Regions from separate parts of the Peribacillus sp. NPDC055009 genome, predicted to be linked through region 1. Evidence: riboswitches for the same ligand, from Rfam matches in the RefSeq annotation. Region 1 holds a riboswitch; the other holds the start of a gene.
What was found. A riboswitch is a leader RNA that binds a small molecule or an ion and turns the genes downstream of it on or off. The one in region 1 is predicted to bind S-adenosylmethionine.
Positions count from the first base shown of each region.

Region 2: it holds a riboswitch for S-adenosylmethionine, as region 1 does, so the genes downstream of both, ACWF5P_RS21335 (bifunctional homocysteine S-methyltransferase/methylenetetrahydrofolate reductase) here and ACWF5P_RS24705 (Na+/H+ antiporter NhaC family protein) in region 1, are expected to answer to the same signal.

Region 1 covers NZ_JBSGVZ010000026.1:5,873-13,027, reverse strand. Annotated here, with positions in the region: gene hutG (formimidoylglutamase) at 1-944, shown strand, start outside; gene ACWF5P_RS24715 (hypothetical protein) at 1,228-1,383, shown strand; gene ACWF5P_RS24710 (SOS response-associated peptidase) at 1,444-2,115, shown strand; SAM riboswitch class I at 2,394-2,501, shown strand; gene ACWF5P_RS24705 (Na+/H+ antiporter NhaC family protein) at 2,692-3,999, shown strand; gene ACWF5P_RS24700 (chromate transporter) at 4,331-4,876, opposite strand; gene ACWF5P_RS24695 (chromate transporter) at 4,925-5,554, opposite strand; gene ACWF5P_RS24690 (LysR family transcriptional regulator) at 5,799-6,677, shown strand; partial or broken gene ACWF5P_RS24685 (transposase) at 6,911-7,155, shown strand, end outside.
Region 2 covers NZ_JBSGVZ010000018.1:1,997-9,151, forward strand. Annotated here, with positions in the region: gene metH (methionine synthase) at 4-3,453, opposite strand; gene ACWF5P_RS21335 (bifunctional homocysteine S-methyltransferase/methylenetetrahydrofolate reductase) at 3,446-5,293, opposite strand; SAM riboswitch class I at 5,399-5,497, opposite strand; gene ACWF5P_RS21340 (MOSC domain-containing protein) at 5,609-6,259, opposite strand; gene ku (non-homologous end joining protein Ku) at 6,765-7,155, opposite strand, start outside.

The DNA of each region.
Region 1 (7,155 bases):
CGACTTCAAAATATTGGAATGGAAGAATTGATTCCCAATCTGACATGGACAGCTTCAGATACCACCAAAGAGTACGGTTGGCTCCGATATCGGAATTAGCCATCTCTTCCAATGCATCAAAGACCTTTGGGTTGATTGGCTTCAAATGTGATGAAGGCGTCAGAAGGAATAAAGGCAGGATTGGTGCTGCAGAGGGTCCTGATCATATTAGGCAATACTTGGCGAAATTACCCTGTCATTTACCGTCCCAAACCGAGCTGGTGGATGCTGGCGATGTAATATGTGAAAGTACGGAAATGGAGGCCGCCCAATTCGAACTGGGATCGGCTGTTGACCGGATATTGGAGACTAAAGCGATTCCTATCATACTTGGGGGAGGGCACGAAACCCTGTATGGCCATTATCTTGGGATTAGGAAATCCGTTGGACCAAAAGCTAGATTGGGGATCATTAATATTGACGCGCACTTTGATATGAGGCCCTATGAAAAAGAAAGTTCATCAGGAACGATGTTTAAGCAGATTTTGGAAGAAGACCAAAGTTGTGGATATTTATGTGTCGGAATTCAAAAGCAGGGGAATACAAAGGCACTGTTTGAAACCGCTGAGAGGAGTAAGGTAGACTACATATTGGAAGAAGATTTGTCATTGAACGAAATGGATGAAACAAAGCGGCGGATAAATGAATTCGTTAATAAAAATGACTACATTATGCTTACATTATGTACGGACGTCATTGATTCAGCATACGCACCTGGGGTGAGTGCTCCATCGCCGTTTGGACTGAATCCGAAATTGGTACGTGCGATTATTAGGCATATCGTATCGAATGAAAAAATCCTCTCCTTTGACATTTCGGAAGTGAATCCTTCGTTGGACGAAAATAATAAAACCGTAACATTGGCAGCACATTTAATAAATGAAGTTTTGCTGCATTTTAAATAATGAATGGATATGGAAGAGGGGCAATTCCAATTTGGTCCTTCCAGCTTTCCTCAATGTTATCTCCATGCTCAATTATAAGTATTGAAACTAAGTCCTTTGGCTGCACCCAGGCTGTCCGTGAATCATTCATGGACAGTCTTTTTTACGCCTCCTTTACACGCGTTAATGGTCGGGGCCATTGCTTGACTCCCCGTTATAGGATTAACCATGGCTCTACCAAAGTTCACTACTGATACTTGTGGGTTTTTGGTTTATAATAACAACCATCTAGGGGGGATTTTTTATGAATGAATATAAAGTGACGGTCAGGAATGGCAGTACCTTGATCTTGTCGGAAATCATTAAAGCTGAAGATGAAAGAGAAGTCCTTGGAACTCTTTTGATTTCCAGCGAATTATTTAATCAACCATTTACCGACATCAGGATTTTAGAACGCTGATTTGTGCCTGTCCGTTCGATTTGTTACACTGTAATAAATTCTAATACGGTAGGCGATAGTATGTGTGGACGTTTTACCCTTTTCACTGACATTGAAGAAATAAAAGATCGGTTTGATATTCAAGGATCGTTTGATGGGGAATACCAATTCAGCTACAATATTGCTCCCTCCCAATCCGTTCTCTCCGTCATTAATGACGGGGCAAGGAATCGACTTGGATATCTTCGGTGGGGACTCATTCCTTTCTGGGCAAAAGACGAAAAAGTGGGCTACAAAATGATCAATGCCAGAGCGGAAACCATTGCTGAGAAAGCAAGCTTCAGGAATGCGTATAAGAAGAAGAGATGCTTGATAATCGCTGACTCTTTTTATGAATGGAAGAAGACACCGGAAAGAAAAATACCGATGCGAATAAAACTGAAGAATCATGCTCCATTTGGAATGGCGGGTATCTGGGAATCCTGGAAATCTCCTGAAGGCATCAGCGTCTATTCATGCTCCGTTATAACAACCGTTCCTAATGAGCTAATGACCAGCATTCATGATCGTATGCCTGTCATCCTTAAACCAGAAGATGAAAAAGAATGGTTGAGTCCAACAAATAATGATCCTGCATATCTGCAGCAGTATTTAAAGTCATTCGATTCGGAACAGATGGAAGCCTTTGAGGTATCGACTGATGTGAATTCGACCAAAAATAATTCATCTAACCTAATACAACAAATTTGCTGAGAGGTCATAAGACCTCTTTTTTATATGAATTCCGTCCCGATAAATGAAAAAAACTGATTAACCGCACATGTCAAGATTTCTTTATAAATAGTAAAGAGTGCATGTAAAATACTTTAAAATTAACCCTTGCGAAAATAGACAAAATGCTGTACTGTTATATTTGCTTTTCAAAAAGACTTTCGATGTCACTTTCACAAACTCAGATGGTTTCAGCAAGTTTCCAGTGTGGTACTTTTCTGGAAGGCATCGTAATATTTGATAAATTATATAATGTAATCTTCTTATCAAGAGAGACGGAGGGACTGGCCCGAAGATGTCTCGGCAGCGGACTTAAATGGAGTGCTGTGCCAAATCCAGCAGGCTGATTTTTGCCTGAAAGATAAGGAGGGTGTTTTTTATAAATTAAAAGACCTCTTCTTGTTGTTAAATAGAAGGGGTCTTTTTTATGCCAGTTTTTTTGCTATATCTCCAAGACTAGATAATCAGGTAGGTTCAAATTGGAGTTATTTGCGAAAGCTGTTAATAGAATAAGAGCTGTGACACATGTCACGGGAAAAATAAAAAGAGGTGTACATCATGAGTGCAAACAATAAAGGGAATCCATGGGCATTGATCCCATTTGTCGTATTTTTAATTTTATTTATAGGGTCCGGAATCATCACTAAAGATTTTTATTCATTTCCGGTGATTGTTGCAATTTCAATTGCTTCGGCAGCTGCATTGGCAATGAATCCGAAAGAGACATTCAATCATAAGGTTGATATCTTCTGTAAAGGTGCCGGGGACGCCAATATTATGTTAATGGTTATCATTTTCCTTTTAGCTGGCGCTTTTGCCGAAGTTGCCAATGGCATGGGAGCAGTTGAATCGACAGTGAATCTTGCCTTAGCTGTTTTTCCGCAAAATCTATTAATGGTAGGGATATTCATTATTGCTTGTTTTATTTCTTTATCCATGGGGACAAGCATGGGAACGATTGTTGCATTGGCACCTATAGGGGTCGGGATTAGTGAGCAAACAGATATTTCGCTTGCCCTATCAATGGCGGCCGTTATTGGTGGTGCGATGTTTGGGGATAACCTTTCCTTCATTTCAGATACGACAATCGCTGCAGTTCGAACTCAGGGAACGAAAATGAAGGATAAGTTTAAAGTGAATTTTTTCATCGTTTTACCTGCGGCCATCATCACATGTGCAATCCTTGGAATTTTAACAATGGGTGAACAAGCTGACATCTCCCAACATTCTTATAATTGGGTGAAGATTCTTCCATATCTTTGCGTATTGATCACTGCATTGGCAGGAGTCAATGTGTTCCTGGTCCTTTCCATCGGAATCGTATTTGCCGGAATTATCGGCTTGGCTGATGGAAGTTATAAACCGTTGGGTGTCATTCAAAAAGTTGGAGAAGGAATGGCGGGAATGTATGAAATCTCCTTCCTTGCCATTTTAATTGCAGGTATGGTAGCTGTTATCAAACATAATGGTGGCATCGATTATCTACTCCATCTAGTGACCCGAAATAGCAAATCAAAAAAAGGGGCGGAATTCAGCATTGCAGGGCTTGTTGGTTTGACAAACCTTTCAACGGCAAATAACACGATTTCGATTATCATTGCCGGGCCACTTGCCAAAAATATCGCTGAAAAGTATGGGATTGATCCGCGTAAATCAGCGAGCTTGCTTGACATATTTGCATGTTGTATCCAAGGGTTGATACCATATGGAGCACAACTGCTTGTTGCAGCAGGGGTAGCAAAGATTTCTCCGATAAGCATCTTGCAGTATTCATATTACCCAATACTAATTGGATTTTGTGGCGTCATTGCCATCTTGATTGGTTTTCCACGGTTTCAGCCGGGAAATGATGGATCGAAGAACTAAAAGTTAAAACAAAGTTGATTGGAGCGGGTGTGCGAGACTCCTGCGGGAAAAGCGAGTCCAGGGGAGACCCCGCAGGCGCAAAGGCTCCCGGACCGCCCGCGGAAAGCGAGTGCCTGGAGGGGAAATCAACGTTCAAATTGTACAAACCCCTAAAATTTCATCGAGTTTGTCTGCAGTCTGAACACCCTGAATCATTGGATACAGGGTGTTTTTTGTATGGTAAATACATAAACATAATCAAGTTTTCTCCCATTCATATAGTATCAATCATTCTTCAATTTTTCTGCTTAATTCCGGTCCAAATTAATGATGGTTGTGTGTGCGACACCTGTCATGAATAGAGGACAACACCAACTAAACCGGAAAGGATAATTACATAGGCTGGGTGCCAGCGTAATTTCATTAGGGCAAATAACGATAATCCAAAAACGAGTAATAAGCTTATCGCATGCCAAGAAAAGTTCAGCGCTATCATATTATTGGAAAGTGCAAAGCTGATTGCTGCAAAGAGGATTAAACCAGTGACAATGGGTCTTAGTCCATAGAACATGGATTGAATAACTGGGTAATGATTCAATTTGCTGAAGAAGGTGGCTATAACGGTTACGAATATAATAGCAGGAAGTAAGATTCCGAAAGCAGATGAAATGGCCCCTGCAAATCCAGCAGTAGAATAGCCAACAAGAATGGCACTATTGGCAGTGACAGGGCCTGGGGACATACCGGAAATCGCGATGATATCAGTAAATTGCTGCGTCGTCATCCATCCATGCTGTGAGACTTCCGATTCTATTACGGGAATCATGGCGTATCCGCCTCCAAACGATACAAAGCCGATAATAAAGAAGGTGCTAAACAACTCCCACAATTCCATCATTCCATCACACACTTTCTTGAAAATTAGTTAGACCCTTTTTTGATATACCTATATGCCAGCACCCATGAAAGGTTCGAAATCATTTTCTTCATTTCCTATATCTTTTCTGTCCAACTTGACATCGTAACCTAATTTTCTCTTAATGGAGATGGTCACAATACCAGCAAAAGCTCCTGCTAATATAACCATCACAGGGTGCAGAAAGAAAAGGACTGGAATTCCTACTATTAAAATGCAGAAAGTTGTTTTGTCTACAATAGCCGTTTTTCCTATCTTGATAGCCGCATAGGCGATGATGGCTACTATGGAAGCTCTGATCGATATGAATGCGGATTCTACCTTCGGATTATCCTGAATGAAAAAATACAAAATGCCTAGGAGCAGAACAATTAAAAAGGTAGGTAATGAAACACCAATCATGGCTGCCATTGCCCCCTTCATTCCGGCAATCCGATGGCCGATAAAGGTGGCGGAGTTAATGGCGACAGCTCCCGGTACGGACTGAGATAAAGCAAAAACATCCGTAACTTCTTCGCTTTTCATCCATTTTCTTTTTTCGACCACTTCTTTTTCGATTAAGGGGATCATCGCAAACCCGCCTCCGAATGTGACAGGTGCTATTTTAAAAAAGGTCCAAAATAATTGGAATAGAGTTTTCCATTGTCCTTTCATTGACATCAGTCACTTCCTTTGAATGCATTGTTAAATCTTATTATTAACATATCAAAGAAAAAGGGATGGGTAAATTGCAACAAAATCATCGGGTATAACAAAACGTTATACCCAGAAGATTTATCCGTTTTATGAAGAATGCCGCCAATAATTGAATAGCCTCAGAATGTATCACACTATTTTCATTTCACCATTTCCCTAATGATGCTATCATTTTAATAAACTATCTAAAAACATGGAGGTCGATTTCATGAAATTGGAAAATCTGAAAATGTTTTGTTTAGTGGTGGATGAAGGAAGTTTAAGCCAGGCGGCGAGGTTAAGTTTCCTATCTCAGCCCGCTGTAACACGGCAGATCCATCAACTGGAAAATTATTATAACACTTTGTTATTCGACCGTGAGGAAGGAAGGCTGAGAGTTACAGAAGCAGGAAAGCTGTTATACCCTTTTGCAAAAGCCATAGTAAATGACTTCAACCATTCAAAAGAAGTGATTCAGCAATCGACGGGGAAGTACAATGCAAATCTAATAGTTGGGGCTTCCTTGACTATCGGCGAGTATTTGTTGCCGAGCTTGCTTGGGAGATTTAAAAAACAGCAGCCAGAAATAAAAGTGACATTGACGATAAAAAATACCCCCCGGGTTCTGGAGGATCTTTCAAACGATGTCATTGATTTGGCCTTGGTGGAAGGACTTGTGGAAAACACCGATTTTATTGTAGACAAGTTCGCCGAAGACGAATTGATATTGGTATGTCCATCCGACCACCCATGGAAAGACAGAAAAGAAATTCAGCTAGAGGAATTGGGAAATGAAAGGATGATTTGGCGTGAATCCATTTCCGGAACACGGCTTATCGTAGAAAACATGCTAAGGGAGCATGGGGTTTTAGAAAAAATAGAAAGCTACATGGAGATTGGCAGTACACAAGCGATAAAAAGTGCGGTTGAAGCAGGACTTGGAATCAGCATTTTGCCAAGGTTGACAGTGGCCAGGGAATTGGAGCAAGGCTTTTTGCGGGAAGTGGATATTTCCAGAATAGATATGGCAAGAAATTTATGGCTAGTCAGGAAAAACAAGCGATTCAACAAAATAGGGGTGTCTAAATTTGTTGATTTTCTTCGATAAGGAATGAAAAGCTACCTTCGTTTACCATTACAATTTGGCAGCGTTTTCAGATTTGTGGGAAACGGTGTGGCCCCGGACACCCTGCCTTGCAAAAGTCATAGCAAATTGAATATACGGCATTGCGTATTCATTAAAGCTCTTCCCTATCGGGAGGGGCATTTTGTATTTGGTTCTTCAGCCTTCGGTTAGACAAACAAAGGGATTGTTATTTTTATATAGGCCATGTTAAATAAGTAAAGAAGCTCGCTGAAGCATTAACTGAAAGCGGTAAACAGGAACTTGTATATTTCTTGCAGTCTCGAACGAAACCGATGTCGGCTCCTATTCGTGCAATTGATGAAATCCAGGAACAAAAGCATAAAGCTGGTCTTGTCTGCCCACATTGCGACAGCCATTTTGTTGTGCGATTTGGTAAATTCGTTATCAAAACACGTGCTGGACAGGTGACAGCAGCGTTACCGCTGTAAAGCCTGCCATC
Region 2 (7,155 bases), on a different contig from region 1:
GAATTATCGATCGACATTAAAGTAACGAGCTTCAGGATGTGCAAAAACAATGGCGGAAACGGAAGCCTCTGGTTCCATCATGCATCCTTCAGTCAATTCCACGCCAATATCTTGAGGTTGTAACAGGCGGAATAGCTTCTCCTGGTCTTCCAGATTAGGACAAGCAGGATAACCAAAAGAAAACCTTTGTCCGGTGTACTTAGCGGCAAATCGCTCTTTCATGGACATTTCAATCGGATCGCTTATGCCTAAATCATCACGCATTAATTGATGAATTCTTTCCGCAAAACCTTCTGCTGTTTCGAGAGCAAGTGATTGAAGGGCGTGATTTTTCAAGAAATCACCTTCAAGCTTAAGTTTTTCTGCCCATTTTCTGATTCCTTTTCCGGCAGTGACCAGGAAGAAACCAACATAATCCATTTGCCCGGAGGAGACCGGTTTCGCGAAGTCCGCTAAACAAAGATGCGGACTCGTATCTTGCCTTGGGAAATCGAAAGTTTCCAAAACCTCTTGATGATTGTCCGGGTTGTATACCAATAGCCTATCTCCTTCGCTTTGAGCAGGGAAAAATTGATAAACTGCATGCAAGCCATAATCCGGTTCCGTCTTAAGGAATTCAATCAATTCATCAACGAGATCATTGAGCTGCACTGCTTTTTCATTCCCTTGCTTAAGCAGTTCGGAAACTTTACCTTTTAACCCCAAATGATGACCAATCAGCATTTGCCTATTTATATATGGCTGGATGACATCCAATGGATAGTTTTTCAAGACGTGACGTTTGATGTCACGTGGTATTTGAACAGGAACATCGCTTAAAGGAGCAGCTGTGGACTGCTTACGGACAGGTTTTTCCAGAGTGGCGGCAATGGCGGCATTCGCTTTCGACCTTTCTCGTTTCTCGACTAACTCTTCCAAGTACACCACTTTTTTGTCAGAGTCATGTAAAATATTCGTTACAGCCAAACCATCCATCGCATCTTTGGAATATAAAACCGGTCCTTCATATTCAGGTGATATTTTAAAATCGGTGAATTTACGTGATAATGCTGCCCCACCCACTAATATTGGGGTATCTATTCCAGCTTGCCTTAAATCCTGAGCGGTTAAAACCATTTGCTGTGCAGATTTGACAAGTAACCCAGAAAGGCCAATGATGGTTGGCTCATGTTTTCGAACCTCTTCAATGATTTGTTGCGGGGCGACCTTGATCCCTAAATCAATGACTTCATAGCCATTATTCGATAGGATGATATCCACTAGGTTTTTCCCGATATCATGCACATCTCCCTTGACAGTAGCCAAAAGGATTTTCCCTTTCTTAGCGCTATCTTCAGAGTTTTCCATAAGTGGTTCAAGGTGAGATACTGCCGCTTTCATCGCTTCAGCACTCTGAAGCACCTCTGCGACAATAAGTTGGTTGTCATTAAACAACCGACCCACTTCACTCATGCCATCCATCAATGGTCCATTAATGATTTCCAATGGGGTATCACCGCGCTCAATCGCTTCATTTAAATCATCAATTAATCCTTCTTTCGTTCCTTCGATAATATAATTACCTAGACGTTCGTCCAATGGCAGGATCACACCATTATCCTTCTTCTCAGCTTTTTTTCCACGATAAAATTCGGTAAAAATCGCTAAAGTTTCAGTTGAAGTCTCAAACAGGAGTGCCTCAGCCAGTTTCACTTCCTCTTCCGGAATCAGAGCGAAACGTTCAAGTTTTTCTGTATTCACGATGGCATAATCGAGTCCCGCTTTTGTACAATGGTAAAGGAAAACTGCATTTAATATTTCCCTTCCCCTCGCTGGCAGACCGAAAGAAACGTTAGAAATACCAAGTATCGTTAGGCATTCTGGAAACTTTTCTTTAATCGCCTTTATTCCATTCACCGTCTCTAAAGCAGACCCGATATATTGTTCATCTCCTGTGCCTACAGGAAATACAAGCGGATCAAAGATGATGTCACTTTTGTTTAGACCGTACTTTTTGACGAGCAGATCCACAGACCGTGTTGCCACTTCCAATTTCCGTTCAGCATCGACGGCCATCCCTATTTCATCAATGGTTCCTACGACAACGGCAGCACCATATTGATGGACTAAGGGTACTATTTTTTCAAAGCGCTCTTCACCATCTTCAAGGTTTATGGAATTAATGATCGATTTTCCTTGTGAATGTTTTAATGCTTGTTCAAGTACAACTTCATCCGTAGTATCGATGACCAATGGGACCTTCACTTTTTTGACGACCTCTTCCACAAATTCCTTCATATCGCCAAGCTCATCCCCATCAGGATCAGCAAGACAAATATCAATGACATGGGCGCCTTTTTTCACCTGGTTACGTGCAATTTCGGCTGCTGGCTCGTAATGCTTGCCGCGTATCAGCTCCTTGAACTTTCGGGAACCGATAACATTCGTCCTTTCACCTACGAATAAAGGACGCATTGAATCATCATAAATGAGCGGCTCTATGCCTGATACGGCATGACCATGGGCAGTTTCCGTAATAGTACGGGGCTTCATGCCTTCGAGGACCCTGGAAAGTTCTTTAATATGCTCTGGTGTCGTACCACAACATCCGCCAATGATATTGACCCATCCCTTTTCGGCAAATTGCTTCATTTTCTCTGCCAGGGAAGTAGGTGACTCATGATAGTGGCCCTCTTCATCAGGGAGCCCGGCATTCGGATAACAGCTGATGGCGCTGTTTGATATATCTGCAAGTGTCCTGATATGGTCTATCATGAATTCCGGCCCTGTTGCACAATTAAGGCCGACAGCTACGGGCTTCATATGTTCAACCGATAAATAAAAAGCTTCTATGGACTGGCCAGCAAGTGTAGTGCCCATCGGTTCGATTGTTCCTGATATGATGACAGGCACATCTTTTCCTGTTTTTGCGAATGCTGCTTTGATTCCAGAAAAGGCAGCCTTGACATTAAGCATATCCTGACAGGTTTCCACCAACAGCAAGTCTACACCGCCATCCAAGAGACCCAGTGCCTGTTCTTCATAAGAATCGGTTAAAATATCAAAAGTCGTTCCGCCCGTTACGGAAAGCGTTTTTGTAGTGGGGCCCATCGAGCCAGCTACATACCTTGGCCATTCTTCATTGGAATACTTTTCACAAGCTTTAACGGCAAGCTCAGCTGAAATTTTATTTAGCTTGTAGGCGATCGTGCTTATTTGGTATTCCTCAAGAACGATGCTGGTCGCTCCAAAGGTATTTGTTTCAATGATATCTGCGCCCGCCGCTAAATATTTTTCATGAATGGATTGGATGATTTCCGGCTGCGTCAGTGATAAATATTCATTGCAGCCCTCGAATTGTTCCCCTCCAAAATCATCTGCTGTCAAATCCTCCGCTTGAAGCATGGTTCCCATCGCCCCATCAAGTAGGAGAATCTTGGAATTTAACTGATCTTGAATCGCTTTTTTATTCATGTACTGCCACCTCTGATGTCTGTTTACTATCGACTTTTCTAATATATTTCGTAAGTTCCGCCGTCATTTCATAGCGAAGGAACGGAGTGATTAAATATATGCCCTTGAATTTTTCCCTTGCCGCGTCCACCAGTTCCCGCGCGATATTAACCCCTTCAATCCTTGACTTTACAGGGTCATCCCCCGCTAAAGCCATTGCCCTTCTTACGTTATCAGGCAATTTGATGCCTGGGATCTCATTATGGATGAATTCTGCGTTCCGGGTGCTTGTCAAAGGCATGATACCGATGAAAATCGGGGTTTCTAAATGTTTTGTAGCTACATGTACTTCTTCGATTTGCTCCACCGAATAAATTGGCTGTGTCAAAAAGGATTGAGCACCACAGGAAATCTTCTTTTCCATTCTCAGTACTGCTTTATCCAGATATTTCACATTCGGATTAAACGCTGCCGCAATTTTAAAATTTGCCCGTTGCCCCAGACTTTGACCGGAATAGGAAAGACCTTCATTAAATTGTTTGACCATGCTTATAAGGTCGAAGGAAGATAAATCATAAACCGAAGTGGCACCCGGGAAGTCCCCTATTTTTGAAGGATCTCCGGTGATGATCAATAATTCATTCAGCCCCACCGTCTGCAGACCCATTAAATGTGATTGCAGGCCAATCAAATTTCGATCACGGCATGTTATATGCACCATCGGATTAATATTCAATTGGTTCTTCAGTAGGTTAGCCAGTGCATCATTCGATATCCTTGGTGAGGCAAGTGAATTATCCGCTAGTGTAATGGAATCGACCCCTGCTTTTTTCAAAACCTCTGCACCGGTCATGAAGCTCTCTATTCCCAGCTTTTTAGGTGGATCAAGTTCAACCAGGATTGTCCTTTCCGTCTTGGCCTTTTCGTACAGTGGAAGTTCCAATTCTCTTTCGTTCACTTCAATTATTTCTATTTCACGGGATTTCGTAACTTTCTCTTTTACGGGAGCAAAACTTCCGATCGCATTCTTTACAGCTTGAATATGCAGTGGCGTCGTTCCACAGCACCCGCCTATGATAGCGGCACCTTGCTCACGAAGTTCCAGGGCACTTGAACCGAAATATTCCGGCACGGCTTTATAGACGAGCCTTCCATCCACATAATCAGGAAGGCTGGCATTAGGGTATATGGCAATCGATGCTTGCTTTGGCAAACTCACTTCTTCCAAGGCCCGGATCATATGATGTGGACCAAGACGGCAATTCACCCCAACAACATCGGCACCCAATTGCTCGAGTTTTTGAAAGGCTTCATTTAAATGGATTCCATTTTGGAGATTACCCAGTTCATGCATCGAAACATTTGCGATGATCGGCAGTCCAGTTTCATTTTTTACGATTTGCAGAACGGTTTCCAGCTCTTCCAGGTCATAAAATGTTTCCAACAGAATCCCATCAGGGTTTTCCATCAACAGACTGTATAACTGTTCACGAAACCCCCGTTTAATCTCTTCCATGTTTAAATCCGATTTCCTGATACTCCGTTGTGCCCCTATGGTACCGAAGACATAAGCCTGTCCTTTTGCCGCTTTTTTAGCAAGAATGACTCCCTGGCGATTGATTCTGCTTACTTCATCTTCAAGTCCATACCGTTTCAATTTGTTGAAATTGGCTCCGTATGTATTCGATTGAAGGATATCTGCACCAGCTTCCAGATAGGCACGATGGATAGACTCTATTTGATCCGGATTCGTGCAGTTTAATTCCTCATAACATTGATCGATGCCATTTGAGTACAATAAGGTCCCCATTGCCCCTTCCCCAACTAGCATTCTTTCTTTCACTTCTTTACGAAAATTCATCATTACACCCTCTCTCAAAAACAGTCCTGTTTTTGTCGTATTTTATGAGTATGAGAGAAAAGGAAAAAAAAACCTTCTCAAAGAAGAAGGTTTTTTGAAACATTCTCCTCATCTATCAAGCTCTGCTTGCTGGATTTAGCACCTTTGCCTAAGCTGGTTGCTGAGGTTTCTTCGGGCCAGTCCCTCCACCTCTCTCGATAAGATCCATTTATATAATTTTCACAAGATTTCAAAATTAGATTATATTTAATTTACATTAATAATCTGTCAATTTCAATACCTGATCGACATTTTTTTCACTTTTGCAAAAATGATTCAATCTTTTGCAGCCTGAACCCTCTTCAAGATTCTTTGTTTCCAGTCTTCCGCTAATGGGTCCAGAGTAAGTAAAGCCTTGGCGCCTTCCAGCCCATCTCGTTTATGAAGGATTACCTCTGCTGCATAATGAACTGAAATTTTTTCTTGCAAACGATCTATTAGTACGATCTCGTTTTGTTTATTTATCGTTCCTTCTTGAAGTACTCTTGCAAAATAACCAGTGAAACTCGTTTTCAGCACTAGTTCCAAAAACTTAGGTTCTTGATTGAAGTGGGAAATGGTCGAACAAGGTATCCTCCCCTGGTTAATTTGAACAATCACTTCGCCTATTTGATAAATATCGCCGATATACGTGGTTTCTTCTCTCATCCCCGCTACGGTTAAATTTTCACCGAATGCTGGGATATCCAGCTTTTTAGAGAATCTTTCATTCCATAATGAATAATGCTCAAAGGGGTAAAAGCACAAAGCCCGATCAGGACCTCCATGGAACTTTTCATTACCTACCCCATCACCAATTATGCCTGATTTAGTCACTGTCACATTATCCTGTGCTTGTTTATCCATGGCTGAAAAGATATCGACATTCGAAAAACTTTCATGTTTCGGCTTTCCGGCCTGAAGTGATTTGATTTTTCCATTTTCCATTTTGCATCTTCCATTCATATTTAATTTATATCATCCTATATGTATAAATTATACTAAAAATCCATTATATTCAGTAGTTTTTAAAAATATATGAAGTGAAAAAGCCACATGAGCCGTTAAATGGGCGAAATATCATTGATTTCCAGAAAAATTCATAGGTTAGTTTCAGTAATTTTGTTGCTATTTCAGAATTAAATATGGTAGAATATGAACACAATATATAGTCGAAAACTACAACTGTTCGCCTATATGTTGATTTTCACGATTGAATTCCTCATTGTCGCTCTTTAGGGAGCGAATTTTTTTGCCTTCATTATCATCCATCATTTTCTTTTAGTTCCATTCTAATCCTTAAATCGTGATTCACTTACCTATTTTCACTTTCATTCCCTATTCAAATACCTCCCTGTAAAGTCACTTTCATTCCCTTATAAGAGGCCTGATTCCTTGCTAAAACAAGCAGAAAAGCCGAGCGACACCATATGTCTTCCGCTCAGCTTCCTGTTTAAGCTTGTTTCTTTTTTTTTGGTGCCGCTTTCTTTCGGGTCGTCTTTTTCTTTTCCGGTTCATCATGTTTCGTACGGTCAATGGATGCCTGTAATGCCTCCATTAAATCGGTTACATTGTTGGAAACTGGTTCTTTTGTTTTGGCTGTAATCGTCGTCTGTCCCGTTTTCTTTGATTCAATCAATTCAAGTAACGCGGTTCGATAGTCATCGGTGTATTTTGTCGGATCGAAAGTGGTCGTTAATTGATCTATTAATAATACGGCAGTATCGATTTCTTTTTTTGCAATGGTATCATTGGCGGGGATATTCGGAACATCCGCTGTGGAACGGACTTCATCCGGATAATGAATCGTTTCCATCACCAAGGTATTATCAACGACTCGGATT